DNA from 3 places in the Sporosarcina sp. P25 genome. Region 2 is predicted to be linked to each of the others. Evidence: riboswitches for the same ligand, from Rfam matches in the RefSeq annotation. Region 2 holds a riboswitch; each other region holds the start of a gene.
The links. Region 2 has a riboswitch for S-adenosylmethionine ahead of metA (homoserine O-acetyltransferase MetA). Riboswitches for the same ligand answer to the same signal wherever they lie in the genome.

Region 1 (4,256 bases), on a different contig from region 2:
TAGCGCTGCTTCGTAGTTCGCATCAAACTCCAAGTTCTTTGGATTTTCTACGATATCGCCTACTTCGGCTTTCACTTTTTCCACGTCATCCGCTAGCTTGATCAATCCTTTTTCTTCAAGCATAGCAAGTACTCGACCGTGATCTGCAACAGAGTTACTGATTAAGATCGTCGCTCCGTCTGGAAGTTCTTCCAATGAGTCATATTTCTTAGAATACACACCGATTGGCTCGATGTGGATCGCGCCTGCATTGACGAAATCATAACCGAAATCGGCAATTTGGCTCTCTAGATAAGGAATGTGTTGGAAATAGTTCGCATCCAGTGTGCCTTCGTCCAAATCTTTGTTTGGCAGTACATAATCTGTGTAACTTTCAATTGTTAAATCATAGCCTTTTTCAGCTAATAATGGCTTAGCTTCTTCCAAAATTACAGCGTGTGGTGTGTTAGATGCGCCGACTACCAATGACGTTTTCTCGCCTTTTTCTGCTCCATCTGATGCTGCATTATCTTTACTACCTTCGTCTTTCGTTCCGCAAGCTGCCAATGCAAGCACTAGTACGGCTGCGAATAGACTGAATAAAAACTTCTTCATATCCACATTTCTCCCTCTCCATTATGGAATATTTCTATGGGTAACAGGTCTCCCTGAAAATCCTATTATCGCTTGTCCAAACGTTTTGCGATGAAATCACCGATAAATTGAATGATAAACACGATAATCAATACCAAAATCGTTGCCATTATAGTCACATCTTCACGGCTGCGCTGGAACCCTTCCAAATACGCGAGTGTACCTAGACCACCTGCACCGATCACTCCTGCCATTGCCGTATATCCGACAAGTGCAATCGAGGTTACGGTAATTCCCGAGACTAGTGCCGGCATGGATTCAGGTAACAATACTTTGAAAATGATCGTCGACGTCTTAGCCCCCATTGAGCGCGCTGCTTCGATAACCCCTTTATCGATTTCCTGCAATGCAATCAATACCATACGGCCATAAAACGGAGCGGCACCGATAATCAATGCAGGCAAGGCGGCATTCGGTCCACGCATACTATCGAATAATAATTTCGTAAGAGGAATCAATAAAATAATCAAAATGATAAACGGAATCGATCGGAATATATTCACGAATGCGCCTGTAAAGACATGGGTTATTTTATTTGACCATAACTGACCAGGACTTGTTAAAAACAACAACAAACCAAGTGCGATACCGAAGACAAATGTAAAGAACGTGGAGTAGGCAGACATATAAAGTGTCTCACCGGTTGCTTCCCACATTTTATCCCAATTCACGTTCGGGAACCATTGCTCAATCATGGATCAGCACCTCCGTCTTCACTTCATTGGCATCCAAGAAAGCAATGGCTTCCTCTATAATCGCCACGTCTCCTACTAGTTGCAAGACGAGTGTGCCGTAAGCGCCGTCACGTGTCGTTGAAATATTTCCTTGCACGATGTTGACGTCGATTGGGAATTTGCGGATCAACTCAGCAAGTACTGGCTGCTCTGTACGTTCACCAATGAAAGCTAGCTTGATCAACTTGCCATCAGGTGACTCTTGCTGTAAATGCGCCATCGCTGCGTCCGTATCACCGGTATCAGTCACCTGTGAAATGAAGCGCTTAGTAATTTCCGCTTGTGGAGATTGGAAGACATCCAGTACATTGCCGATTTCCACGACTTTCCCCGCTTCCATGACCGCCACGCGATGACAGATCTTGCGGATGACATGCATTTCATGCGTAATCAACACAATCGTTAGTCCAAGACGTTCATTAATGTCCGTCAATAAATCAAGAATCGCATTCGTCGTCTCAGGATCGAGTGCGGACGTTGCTTCATCACAAAGTAAGACTTCAGGATCATTTGCAAGCGCTCGCGCAATGCCGACACGTTGCTTCTGACCACCAGATAATTGCGATGGATATGCCTGTTCACGACCTGTCAATCCAACGAGATCGATCAATTCCTTCACTTTTTGCTTACGTGCCGATTTCTTCACGCCAGCAATTTCTAGAGGAAACATGATATTTTCTTCTACCGTTCTAGACCATAATAAGTTAAAGTGCTGGAAGATCATGCAGATTTTTTGACGCGCATCGCGCAGGCCAGCACCTTGTAATGTCGTCATTTCTTGTCCGTGAATCAGAATACTGCCGGACGTCGGTGTTTCAAGACCGTTCAATAGTCGAATTAATGTACTTTTTCCTGCTCCACTGTACCCGATGACGCCGAAAATTTCTCCTTCTTCGATGGCTACTGTCACATCATCTACCGCGACAATTTCTGAACGGTTCAATTGGTATTTTTTATGAACGTTTGTTAGTTGAATCATTTTCCGCACCACCTCATTAAGTCTTTTTAATATGTCTTTCAGAACACTACTAACGCCTGTCGTGCCTACACGGCGCTTTCCGCTTTAGTATCATCCAGCTACAAGCGCCAGGCTCTCGGGTCGTTTCAGACTTTCCAAAAAGGCAAAGAGCGCCTTTGTGGTAAGTCTTCCAACGCCTGTCGTGCCTACACGGCGCTTTCCGCTTTAGTATAAAAAAAGCCTTCCTGCAGACAAGCAGAAAGGCCGAACGTATGTAGTTATGTACGTTACCATTTCTCTCATCTATCAAAGCATTACGCTTTGAGTGATTTGGCACCATTTCACATATGTGACGGTTGCCGGGCTTCATAGGGCACTTCCCTCCGCCGCTCTTTATAAGAGTTACATATTCATTTGATTAACTACTTATACCATACATCGACTTCTATTGTCAACTGAGCTTCTCTAGCAAATACGGGACGGATTGAAAGGCGTAAATTTTTTCTATAGGCTGTCCTTTGCGCTGAATAAGTAAACAAGGAACGCTTTCTATCTCATATTCTATTGCGATAGCCTGGACATAGTTCAAATCCGCCTTTCCAATCGGTAGTTTCGGACGCATTGTCTCGATTACCGTAAGCATTTTTGAAGCGACTGCGCATGTTCCACACATCGGTGTATATAAATAAAAAGCGGCTACTTGCTCTGCCGCCTGTGTGCGTTGCCAGTCTTCAATTGTCCAATTATTCATGTGGTCCACCTGCCAAGTATTTGGAATGTACTTTAAAATTAGCAGCAGCTAAAATGCTTGCCAATAGCTTAACGGGAGTCGTTTCTACTTCGCGGTAGAGACGATCCGTATATAAATGTCTCGCTTCAGGGTACAGTTGTTTGAACAACTTACGAATGGACTCGCCGGAAGCGTCCGCATCCATAAAGACGAACAGGTCCTGCTGCTCATACGGTTCAAGCAGTTCTTCAATATGGTACGCACTGATGGTACCATTCGTACAAAGAATCTCTACAGGCTCTGCAAGGATCGGCACTAGCCGCTTACGATCCGAACCGCCTTCTACAATGAGAACTTTCGGGTCCATCTGTTTCCTCCTAGCGTATAAAAAAGCGCTGAGACGTTCCAGCGCTTTTTTCTTTTAGAATATTATTCAGCTGTCATTTCTTCATACTGCTCAGCTGTCATTAACTCATCAAGTTCAGCTTTGTTATCGATTTCAACTACTACCATCCATGCGTCTTCATATGGTGATTCGTTAACCAATTCAGGGCTATCTTCAAGGTTTTCGTTCACTTCTACCACTTTACCAGTTAATGGAGCGTACAATTCAGAAACAGTTTTCACTGATTCAACACTTCCGAAAGGCTCGTCTGATTTTAATTGATCGCCAACCTGTGGCAGTTCAACGAATACAATATCGCCTAGTTCAGACTGTGCGAAATGTGTGATGCCGATACGGTATTTACCGTCTTCTTCTTTTACCCACTCGTGCTCTTCTGAATATCGTAAATCTTTTGGTGTGCTCATGTCGTTACCTCCAAAAATATAATAGTTTATCTACCTTTAGTTTGCCATAGTTCCTGTATAAAGACAAGAATCTAAATCACTTCTTCCACGTTTCCGTGAATGTGTTTTCATTAAATCCGACTGTCACTTTTTGGTTATCAGAAACGATTGGACGTTTGATGAGCATTCCGTCTGAAGCGAGGAGTGCGATTTTTTCATCTTCTGTCATGGTTGGTAGCTTGTCTTTCAAGTTAAGCTCACGATATATCTTGCCGCTCGTGTTGAAGAACTTTTTCATGTCAAGTCCAGAGTTCGCGATCATGTTGCGCAGCTCGTCTTCGCTTGGAGGTTGTTCGGCGATGTTCTTTTCTTCGAATGAAATCCCTTCGTCCGTAAGCCATTTCTTCGCTTT
Region 2 (4,256 bases):
CAGATGGAGTTCTTCTTCATCTGCTTTTTTGCTTTTACACTCCCTATATTTGTATACTATGTAGAAGAATACAAATGAAGGAGTGTCTATATGAAAGTTGCGATCTTTGATTTTGATGGTACGTTGTACACTAAAGAAACCTTTAAATTACTCATGGAGCAATTAAAGAATCATCCTACGCACAAGAAGTATTACCGAAACTTTTTTCGATCGATATTACCGCTTTATGTTCGCTATAAACTAAAAATACTACCTGAGTCTATTATGAAAGAACGCTCTATGTTCCTTTATCTACAAGCATTGGATTCATTGACGATGGCAGAACTACATGAGTATTTTAAAGGTATGCATAACGTGATGTTGCCTGACTTCAATGAACAAGTCATTAACCGACTAGTAGAACATCAAAAAGAGGGATACCATATCTTACTAGTTTCTGGAGCTTATACTCCTTTTTTAAAAGCAGTCACAAGTCACTTGACATTTGATCGAATTATCGGCACAGACATCCCTTCAAATGGAGAACAATTAGCGATGGATCAGCCTTTCCTACATATTCAAGGTACACGTAAAAACGAACAAATTTATCAAGCACTACTTGGAGAAATTGTCGATTGGGATAATAGCTTTGCTTATGGTGACAGCATTTCCGACCTTCCAGTCTTAGAGCAAGTTGGGTACCCTGTAGCAGTTCGTCCAGATAAAAAACTTACTGCAGTGGCCAAACAAAGAAATTGGGAAATATTATAAAAAACGCGAAGAGCTCTGATTATGTCAGGGCTCTTCACGTCAAGTCGATTTTAATGTATTGATATACAAACTGCCATCTGACTGAATTTCTGCGTAGAGAACATGCTCTGGTTTGGAAATCCCTTGTTTTTTTAGTTGCTCAGTTAACCAAGTATCAGTCAATTGAAGTTCTCTCATATTTTTCTCTTCTACTTTCCCGTTAGTAATAATTTCGGTCGGAATATATTTTGGCTGTGGTGCTGGGGCTTTGATATCTTTCTTTGTCGCATATTTCTCACTTGCATTCAACATGACACTTAAATTACCATTCGTTTCGAATATCGCGTAATTGACGTCTTTCATAGAAAATACCGACTGCTCTCGTAGCATCATATTTATATCATTGAAACTCAAACGTAATTTACGCATGGAACCTTCTAGGATTTTTCCGTTCTGAATGACAATCATCGGTTTATCATCGAGTAATACACGAAGTTTAATGGATTTGAATGATAAAAAGTTAGCAAGAATTGTTAATACTGCCCATAAGACCATTCCATATAAACCATTCAAGAATGGCGTTTCAGACTCTCCCGCCAAATTGGCCGCAATCGAACCGATTGTTATACCTGTCACATAATGAAAGAAAGTCAATTGTGACACTTGTTTCTTCCCCATAAAACGCGCCAAAATCAACAGCACAACAAATGAGATCACCGTTCGTAAAGTCATTTCCCAAAAAGCCAATTGCCAAAATTCATCTATGTTCACTGCATACACCTCCGGTAATCGGAGTATGTGCAAACTATAGAAATTTATACACTAATTCTTTTAATTCCAGTTATAAGGAGTTTTCTGGTAGACATAGTAATTGAGCCAATTCGAGAACAATAAATGCGTATGGGATCGCCAAGTATTCATAGGTTCTTTGGACGGATCGTCGTTCGGATAATAATTTACAGGAACATCAATGTCAGCACCTTTTTCTATATCGCGAGCGTATTCATCCCCTAATGTGTGTGCATCGTACTCTAAGTGTCCAGTTACCATAATATGTTTTGCATCATTTGAGATCACAATGAATGCGCCGGCATCTTCAGAAGCAGAAAGCAGGGTCAAATCAGGATGATTCTTTATTTCTTCTAATGAAACTCCCGTATGGCGTGAGTGTGGGGCAACATATACATCATTAAACCCTCTTGCCAAGTTCACTGTTGGATCGGTAATATCATGTGAAAATACTCCAAAACACTTTTTCGGCAACTCGAATTTGTCAATTCCGTAGTGATGATATAGAGCCGCTTGTGCCCCCCAACAAATATGAAGAACAGATGTGACGTTCGTTTTTGTCCATTCCATAATTTCTTCTAGCTCCTTCCAATAGACTACATCTTCAAATTGTAGAAGTTCGATTGGAGCACCTGTGATAATCATACCGTCAAAACGACGATTTTTGACATATTCAAAAGTAGTATAGAACGTTTCTAAATGATTCTGACTGACGTTTTTCGAAACATAGGTAGCTGTATTGAGAAATGTGACATTCACTTGTAAAGGTGTATTACCAAGCAATCGCAGCAATTGAAGCTCTGTCTTTTCTTTTTCAGGCATCAAGTTCAAAATTAAAATATTGATCGGGCGGATATCCTGTGTTGTCGCACGTTCTTCATCCATAATAAAGATTTTTTCTTCTTTCAGTAATTCACCTGCTGGTAGATGTTTTGGTATATTAATCGGCATTCTATTTCCCCCTTGACGTTCAGTTATTCTATTTCTATACAAAAAAGCCCTCATTTCTCTTAGATAAGAAAATGAGGGTTGACCATTCACCGTTCTTATCTCTCAAGACAACAATCTTGTTGGAGGTAGCACCTTCCTGTATATACAGAGGTTGCTGAAGCTTCATCAGGCCAAATCCCTCAGCTTCTCTTGATAAGAAATATTTAATTACTGCCTATTATAGCATTAATAAATTAATTGTATAGCGGAATTGTCAAATTGTTCTGCGCATTTAAGTTTTGTAAATTGTAGATAGTATATTTTTGTGTATAATAGAAACTACCAACTACATTTCTTCGAGGAGGAGCTCATGAAGTCTTTAGGTATTGTTCGTAAAGTTGATCATCTCGGCAGAATTGTCATTCCAAAAGAACTTCGAAATTCTTTGTCGATCGATAAGGGCGATCCGATCGAAATTTTCGTAGAAGATGATAGAATCATTTTGAGAAAATTTCAGGCCAACAGAGCGTGTTTTATCACGGGTGATGTGATGGATGAAAACAAACTATTGTCAAACGGTCTATACATCAGTCCACAAGGCGCTAAAATTCTTATAGAGCAACTGAAAGAGTTCACGTAATACAAGAAATAAGATCTTATTGTGGCATCTTTTCTAATATAAAAAGGACCGAAAACAACTTTTATAGTTGCCTTCAGTCCTTTTGTTTAATTGTCTCAATATCTCTTCATGTAGTCCGATTACATTACGTTAAGCTATTAATAAACTCTTCGATTTCTTCTTTCGTTTTACGATTTTTACTGACGAAACGACCTGTTTCTGTTCCTTCACTGAATGCCACGAAGCTAGGAATACCGAATATATCCAACTGACTGCAAAGATCTATAAAATCATCACGATCAATCGAGACAAATTCATACTCCGCAAATTCTGTTTCTAATGTTGGCAAGAATGGTTCAATCACTCTGCAATCTGGACACCAGTCTGCAGTGAATAAGAAAATCACTCTTTCTTCTTGTTTAAGTTGCTCGAATTGCTCTAGTGATTCTAGTTTTTTCAATTCCCAACACTCCTCTAAATGAATAGTATAAGCCCATTATAACACTCTTACCTGCACTTCTTCCCTTCAAACGACTTACGTTATTTACTTCCACTTAGTTAAATTAAAGATGTTTTTTTACAAATAACCTCTCAGACACGAACGTTCACAAATAATTCAATAACTACGTTCGCATTTAACAGTTTTTCATTTTTTCCGGAAAAGCAATTGACAATAGTTTTTGACGTGTTATGATTAGTTCTAAATTAATAGTTGTTAAACAATTTTGACGAAGAGATACCTTCCTAAAAAGAATTTTCTAGAGAGCTGATGCAGTGGTGTAAGTCAGCAAATTCCGAGGTTGGAGGCACTTCCGAATTGATTGGCTGAACATCTTAGTAGGCTAATCCGTCACATGCACGTTACGCATGCTGAATGAAGGCTGCATCTGCAGCAAAACAAGGGTGGTACCGCGTTAGTTTATCGAGCTTTTCGCCCCTTACTTATACGTAAGGGATGGAAGGCTTTTTTATTTTACCTATAAGGGGGGTAGCGTACAACTTACATATACGATCAATCACACATAGTTTTCCAACAAAAATTCTACTACAAACAATCAAAGGAGAGAATGAATATCATGGCTTTTAAAATACTTATTAGTGACCCACTTAGCGAGGACGGAATTTTCCCACTACGACAAGCAGAAGGTTTTGAAATTGTAATGGAGACTGACCTAACACCAGATCAGCT
Region 3 (4,256 bases), on a different contig from region 2:
TTGCTGCAATTGCAAAGTTTCCAGGTACTGCAGCCAAATCAGCTCCCTCTACTGAACGAGGCAATTGCCCCGCCTCAACCGGCTGAATCACCAAGTTTTTCGGGTTTTCCGTGATGTCTTTTTCAGATGCCGTCAATTGGTCAATTTCATCATCCATTTTCACTAACCCTGCATCTTCCAATACGTATAACGTTCTCGCTGCGTTAACTGGATCATTTGGAATAGTGATGGTTGATCCATCTTCAATTTCCTCAAGAGATTTATATTTATTTGAATAGATACCTAATGGTGCGGTTGGTACTATAATTAATTCAGAGAGTTCCATATTATTTTCTTTCTCGAAGTTTTCCAAATACGTAATGTTTTGGAACAGGTTCGCATCTATATCCCCACTGTCCAACGAAATATTTGGCTGAATATAGTCACTGAATTCAGTGATTTTAACGGTATATCCTTTTTCCTCAAGTGCAGGTTGGATCGCTTTTTTTAACATATCACTATAAGGACCTGCTGTTGCACCAAAGTGAATATTTTTATCGTCATCCGATTTTTCAGTAGACTTTTCTTCTCCGCAAGCCGCTAAAGCCGCAACCAACGCAGTGAGAATGAATGCAAATACCAGTTTCTTCATAGTTCATCTCTCCCCTATTATCTTTTATCTATCATTTTTGAAAAACGATCCCCACCAAATTGAATCAACTGCACTAGCACTATTAAAATGGCGACGGTGACGAGCATAATACTGTCATCATATCGGTAATAACCAAAACGAATTGCCAAATCTCCAATTCCGCCTCCGCCAACAAATCCAGCCATTGCTGAATAAGCAACTAAGTTGATTAATGTCAGTGTAAGTCCTTGGATAATACTCGACTTCGATTCAGGTAATAACACATTCCAGATAATCATCCATGGCGAAGCACCCGTTGAGATTGCCGCCTCTATCACCCCTTTGTCAATTTCACGCATGGATGTTTCAACGATCCGTGCAAAGAAAGGGATGGCTGCTACAGAAAGCGATACACTAGCTGCTGCAGGTCCAATTGTGTTTCCAACAATTAGTTTCGTCAAAGGAATAAGTGCCACAAGTAATATGATGAATGGAATGGAGCGAATAATATTGACTAAAAATCCAACAACCGAATTAATTGCACGGTTCTCTAAAAATAGTCCTTTATCTGTAGTAAATAACAAAACGCCAAGCGGCAATCCAATAATCAGCGCAATCGTAAGTGAGATGCCGATCATATAAAGAGTTTCACCAAATGCTTTTGTAATATCCGGCATGAGTTCCATGATGTGAGATAGATCAAACATGTTGTCGGATCACCTCCAATTGTGCATTTTGTTCTAGTATGTATGCAATCGCTTGCTTTACTTCTTCACTCTCGCCTTGCAATTCCATCAAGAAAATCCCTAGTGCTCGTTCTTGAATATATTCGATCGACCCATGCAAGAAGTTTCCTTTCACTCTATATTTCTGCATAGTATCGGAAATCACGCCCTCCATCGCTACTTCACCTTTAAACGTGATTTTTATTAGTGTACCGACCAAATTGGACATGACGGTTTCGGGTATGTCGTAAGACACCACACTGCTAATAAACTCCTTCGTCAAAGGTTGAACTGGGTTAGAAAAGATATCATATACTTGCCCTTCTTCGATCACTTTTCCGTCTTGCATAATCGCCATGCGATCACAAATTTCTTTTACAACATTCATCTCGTGAGTAATTAAAACAATGGTGATATTCAATTCTTTATTAATCTTTTTCAACAATCGTAAAATAGACATCGTCGTGTTGGGATCCAGCGCGGATGTTGCTTCATCACAAAGCAAAACGGATGGATTATTTGCTAGGGCTCTCGCAATACCGACGCGTTGCTTCTGTCCCCCGCTCAACTGTGCAGGATATACGTTGCGTTTTTCAGACAGACCAACCATTTCAAGAAGCTCCATTACACGAATCTCTATTTTATCTGACGGCATTTTCGCTGCCTGTAAAGCAAATGCGACATTTTCAAAAATCGTCTTTTGACTAATTAAATAAAAATGCTGGAATATCATTCCGATCTTCAACCGTGCCTGTCGAAGTTGTACCCCTGATAATTTCGTTAAATTTACATCATCAATTAAAACAGTGCCACTCGTTGGTTTTTCCAACAAATTCAAACAGCGTATAAGAGAACTTTTTCCCGCACCTGAATAACCTACAATACCAAATATCTCTCCAGTCGCGATGTCTAGTGATACATCATCTACACCTTTTACCACTTTATCTTTTGTCTGATATACCTTAGACAAATGTTGAATTTGGATCATGTTCTCACTTCTTTCTATATTCTAGTAAAAACAATCATAAACAGCTGGAATTAAAATTTCTTTCTAAATAAAAAACTTCTTTCATTTTTCTAAATGAAAGAAGTACTGAAATATTCTCAGCTTATCTCTCAGATGGAAAACCATGCTGTAGGATTTGGCACCTTCCTCGTTTCGTTCAAGGGGTTGCTGGACTTCATCGGGCCTTTTCCCTCAGTCACTCTTGATAAGAGATTGCTATTTAATTATATGCGTAAAATATATACTAATCTGAATTAATAAAACTGTCAAGGTCAATAACGACAAATCATTTTAATCTCCGACTTTTTCTATAAGTATTATTTTTTCGCACAATTTTCTTAATCATCTGGAATCAAATAACCATCCATCTATTGATAAGTCTAGTATGATCTATGTATACTTAACGCAAATACCCAATCAAAGAAAGAAGGAATAGACTATGGCTTTGTCCAACCGATTACAAAATCTCCCTCCGCATTTCTTTACGTTATTATTAAATAAAATAGAAAAGGCTATGGATGAAGGTAGAGATGTTATTAACCTAGGACGTGGAAACCCTGACCAGCCAACACCTCCTCATATTATTAAAGCATTGCAAGAAGCCGTTGAAGATCCAGCTACACACGGCTACTCTCCGTTTAGAGGGACACTTGCTTTAAAGCAAGCAGTGGCTGAATACTATCTGCGTGAATACGATGTTACGATTGACCCTGAAACAGAAGTTGCGGTACTCGGTGGCACAAAAGTCGGCGTCGTAGAACTCCCTTTAGCGATTATGAATGAAGGAGACTTATTACTGTTACCAGACCCGGGTTACCCTGATTATCTATCAGGTGTCAGCTTAGCAGGTATTCGATATGACACGATGCCACTACGTAAGGAGAATGAATTTCTTCCTGATTACGATACATTAACAGATGATCAGAAAAAAGACGCCAAACTAATGTACTTAAATTATCCAAGTAATCCAACTGGCGTCACAGCAACACCCGAGTTTTATGAAAAAACCGTGGCATTTGCCAAAGAACATCAGATTGCCGTTTTACAAGATTTTGCGTATGGTGGTATTGGTTTTGAAGGTCAGAAGCCGATTAGTTTTTTACAAACTGACGGAGCAAAGGAAGTCGGCATTGAAATGCTGTCTCTTTCCAAAATGTATAATATGGCAGGTTGGCGCGTCGGTTTTGCAGTCGGTAACTCTGAAATAATTGAAGCTTTAAACGTATTGCAAGACCACTTATTTACTAGTATCTTTCCAGCAGTTCAACGCGCTGCAATTGAAGCATTGACAGGTCCACAACAATGCGTTGAAGAGTTAGTTGCGCTCTATGAAGGTCGTCTGACCGTATTGCTAACCGAATGTGAACGTATCGGTTGGGACGTTACAGCACCTACTGGCTCGTTTTTCGCTTGGTTACCTGTCCCAGAAGGGTTTACAAGTGAAACCTTTGCCGATTTATTACTCGATAAAGCAGACGTCGCAGTATCACCGGGGAACGGATTTGGTATTTACGGCGAAGGATATATTCGTGTTGGGTTGTTAGAAAGTGAAGAACGGTTGCAAGAAGCAGTTCGCCGAATTGAAAAACTCGGTTTATTTAAGTAAGAAGATATAATTCCACCTGGACTCTATTATGCAAAAAGCCTCCTTGCTCATACCAGTATTTCTGGAATGGCAAGAAGGCTTTCACATGTATGAATAAATTATTTAAGTTATAGATTCTCTATACTATTAATCAAGTTCTACATTATCCAGTAATGCGCGCACTTCATCTGTCGTATTCGTACTCATTAAATCATTTCTTAGTTCAGCTGCTCCACGGAATCCTTTAACGTAAATCTTGAAAAATCGACGTAACGGTTTAAACAATCGCGGTTCTAGCTCTGTCGAATATTTGTCAAAAAGATCCAAATG

Region 1: linked by a shared signal. The riboswitch ahead of CSV70_RS14095 (methionine ABC transporter ATP-binding protein) and the one ahead of metA (homoserine O-acetyltransferase MetA) in region 2 are both predicted to bind S-adenosylmethionine.
Region 3: linked by a shared signal. The riboswitch ahead of CSV70_RS08380 (methionine ABC transporter ATP-binding protein) and the one ahead of metA (homoserine O-acetyltransferase MetA) in region 2 are both predicted to bind S-adenosylmethionine.

Annotation. Positions count from the first base shown of each region.
Region 1 covers NZ_PDYV01000020.1:51,176-55,431, forward strand. The annotation lists gene CSV70_RS14085 (MetQ/NlpA family ABC transporter substrate-binding protein) at 1-594, opposite strand, end outside; gene CSV70_RS14090 (methionine ABC transporter permease) at 660-1,328, opposite strand; gene CSV70_RS14095 (methionine ABC transporter ATP-binding protein) at 1,321-2,346, opposite strand; SAM riboswitch class I at 2,622-2,727, opposite strand; gene CSV70_RS14100 (thioredoxin family protein) at 2,777-3,076, opposite strand; gene CSV70_RS14105 (toprim domain-containing protein) at 3,069-3,422, opposite strand; gene gcvH (glycine cleavage system protein GcvH) at 3,485-3,865, opposite strand; gene CSV70_RS14115 (arsenate reductase family protein) at 3,942-4,256, opposite strand, start outside.
Region 2 covers NZ_PDYV01000010.1:83,302-87,557, reverse strand. The annotation lists gene CSV70_RS10415 (HAD family hydrolase) at 91-750, shown strand; gene CSV70_RS10410 (YetF domain-containing protein) at 790-1,494, opposite strand; gene metA (homoserine O-acetyltransferase MetA) at 1,561-2,469, opposite strand; SAM riboswitch class I at 2,562-2,668, opposite strand; gene CSV70_RS10400 (AbrB/MazE/SpoVT family DNA-binding domain-containing protein) at 2,819-3,088, shown strand; gene CSV70_RS10395 (thioredoxin family protein) at 3,213-3,527, opposite strand; T-box leader at 3,784-4,009, shown strand; gene serA (phosphoglycerate dehydrogenase) at 4,144-4,256, shown strand, end outside.
Region 3 covers NZ_PDYV01000007.1:100,285-104,540, forward strand. The annotation lists gene CSV70_RS08370 (MetQ/NlpA family ABC transporter substrate-binding protein) at 1-631, opposite strand, end outside; gene CSV70_RS08375 (methionine ABC transporter permease) at 649-1,317, opposite strand; gene CSV70_RS08380 (methionine ABC transporter ATP-binding protein) at 1,310-2,323, opposite strand; SAM riboswitch class I at 2,442-2,553, opposite strand; gene CSV70_RS08385 (pyridoxal phosphate-dependent aminotransferase) at 2,781-3,947, shown strand; gene CSV70_RS08390 (tRNA dihydrouridine synthase) at 4,074-4,256, opposite strand, start outside.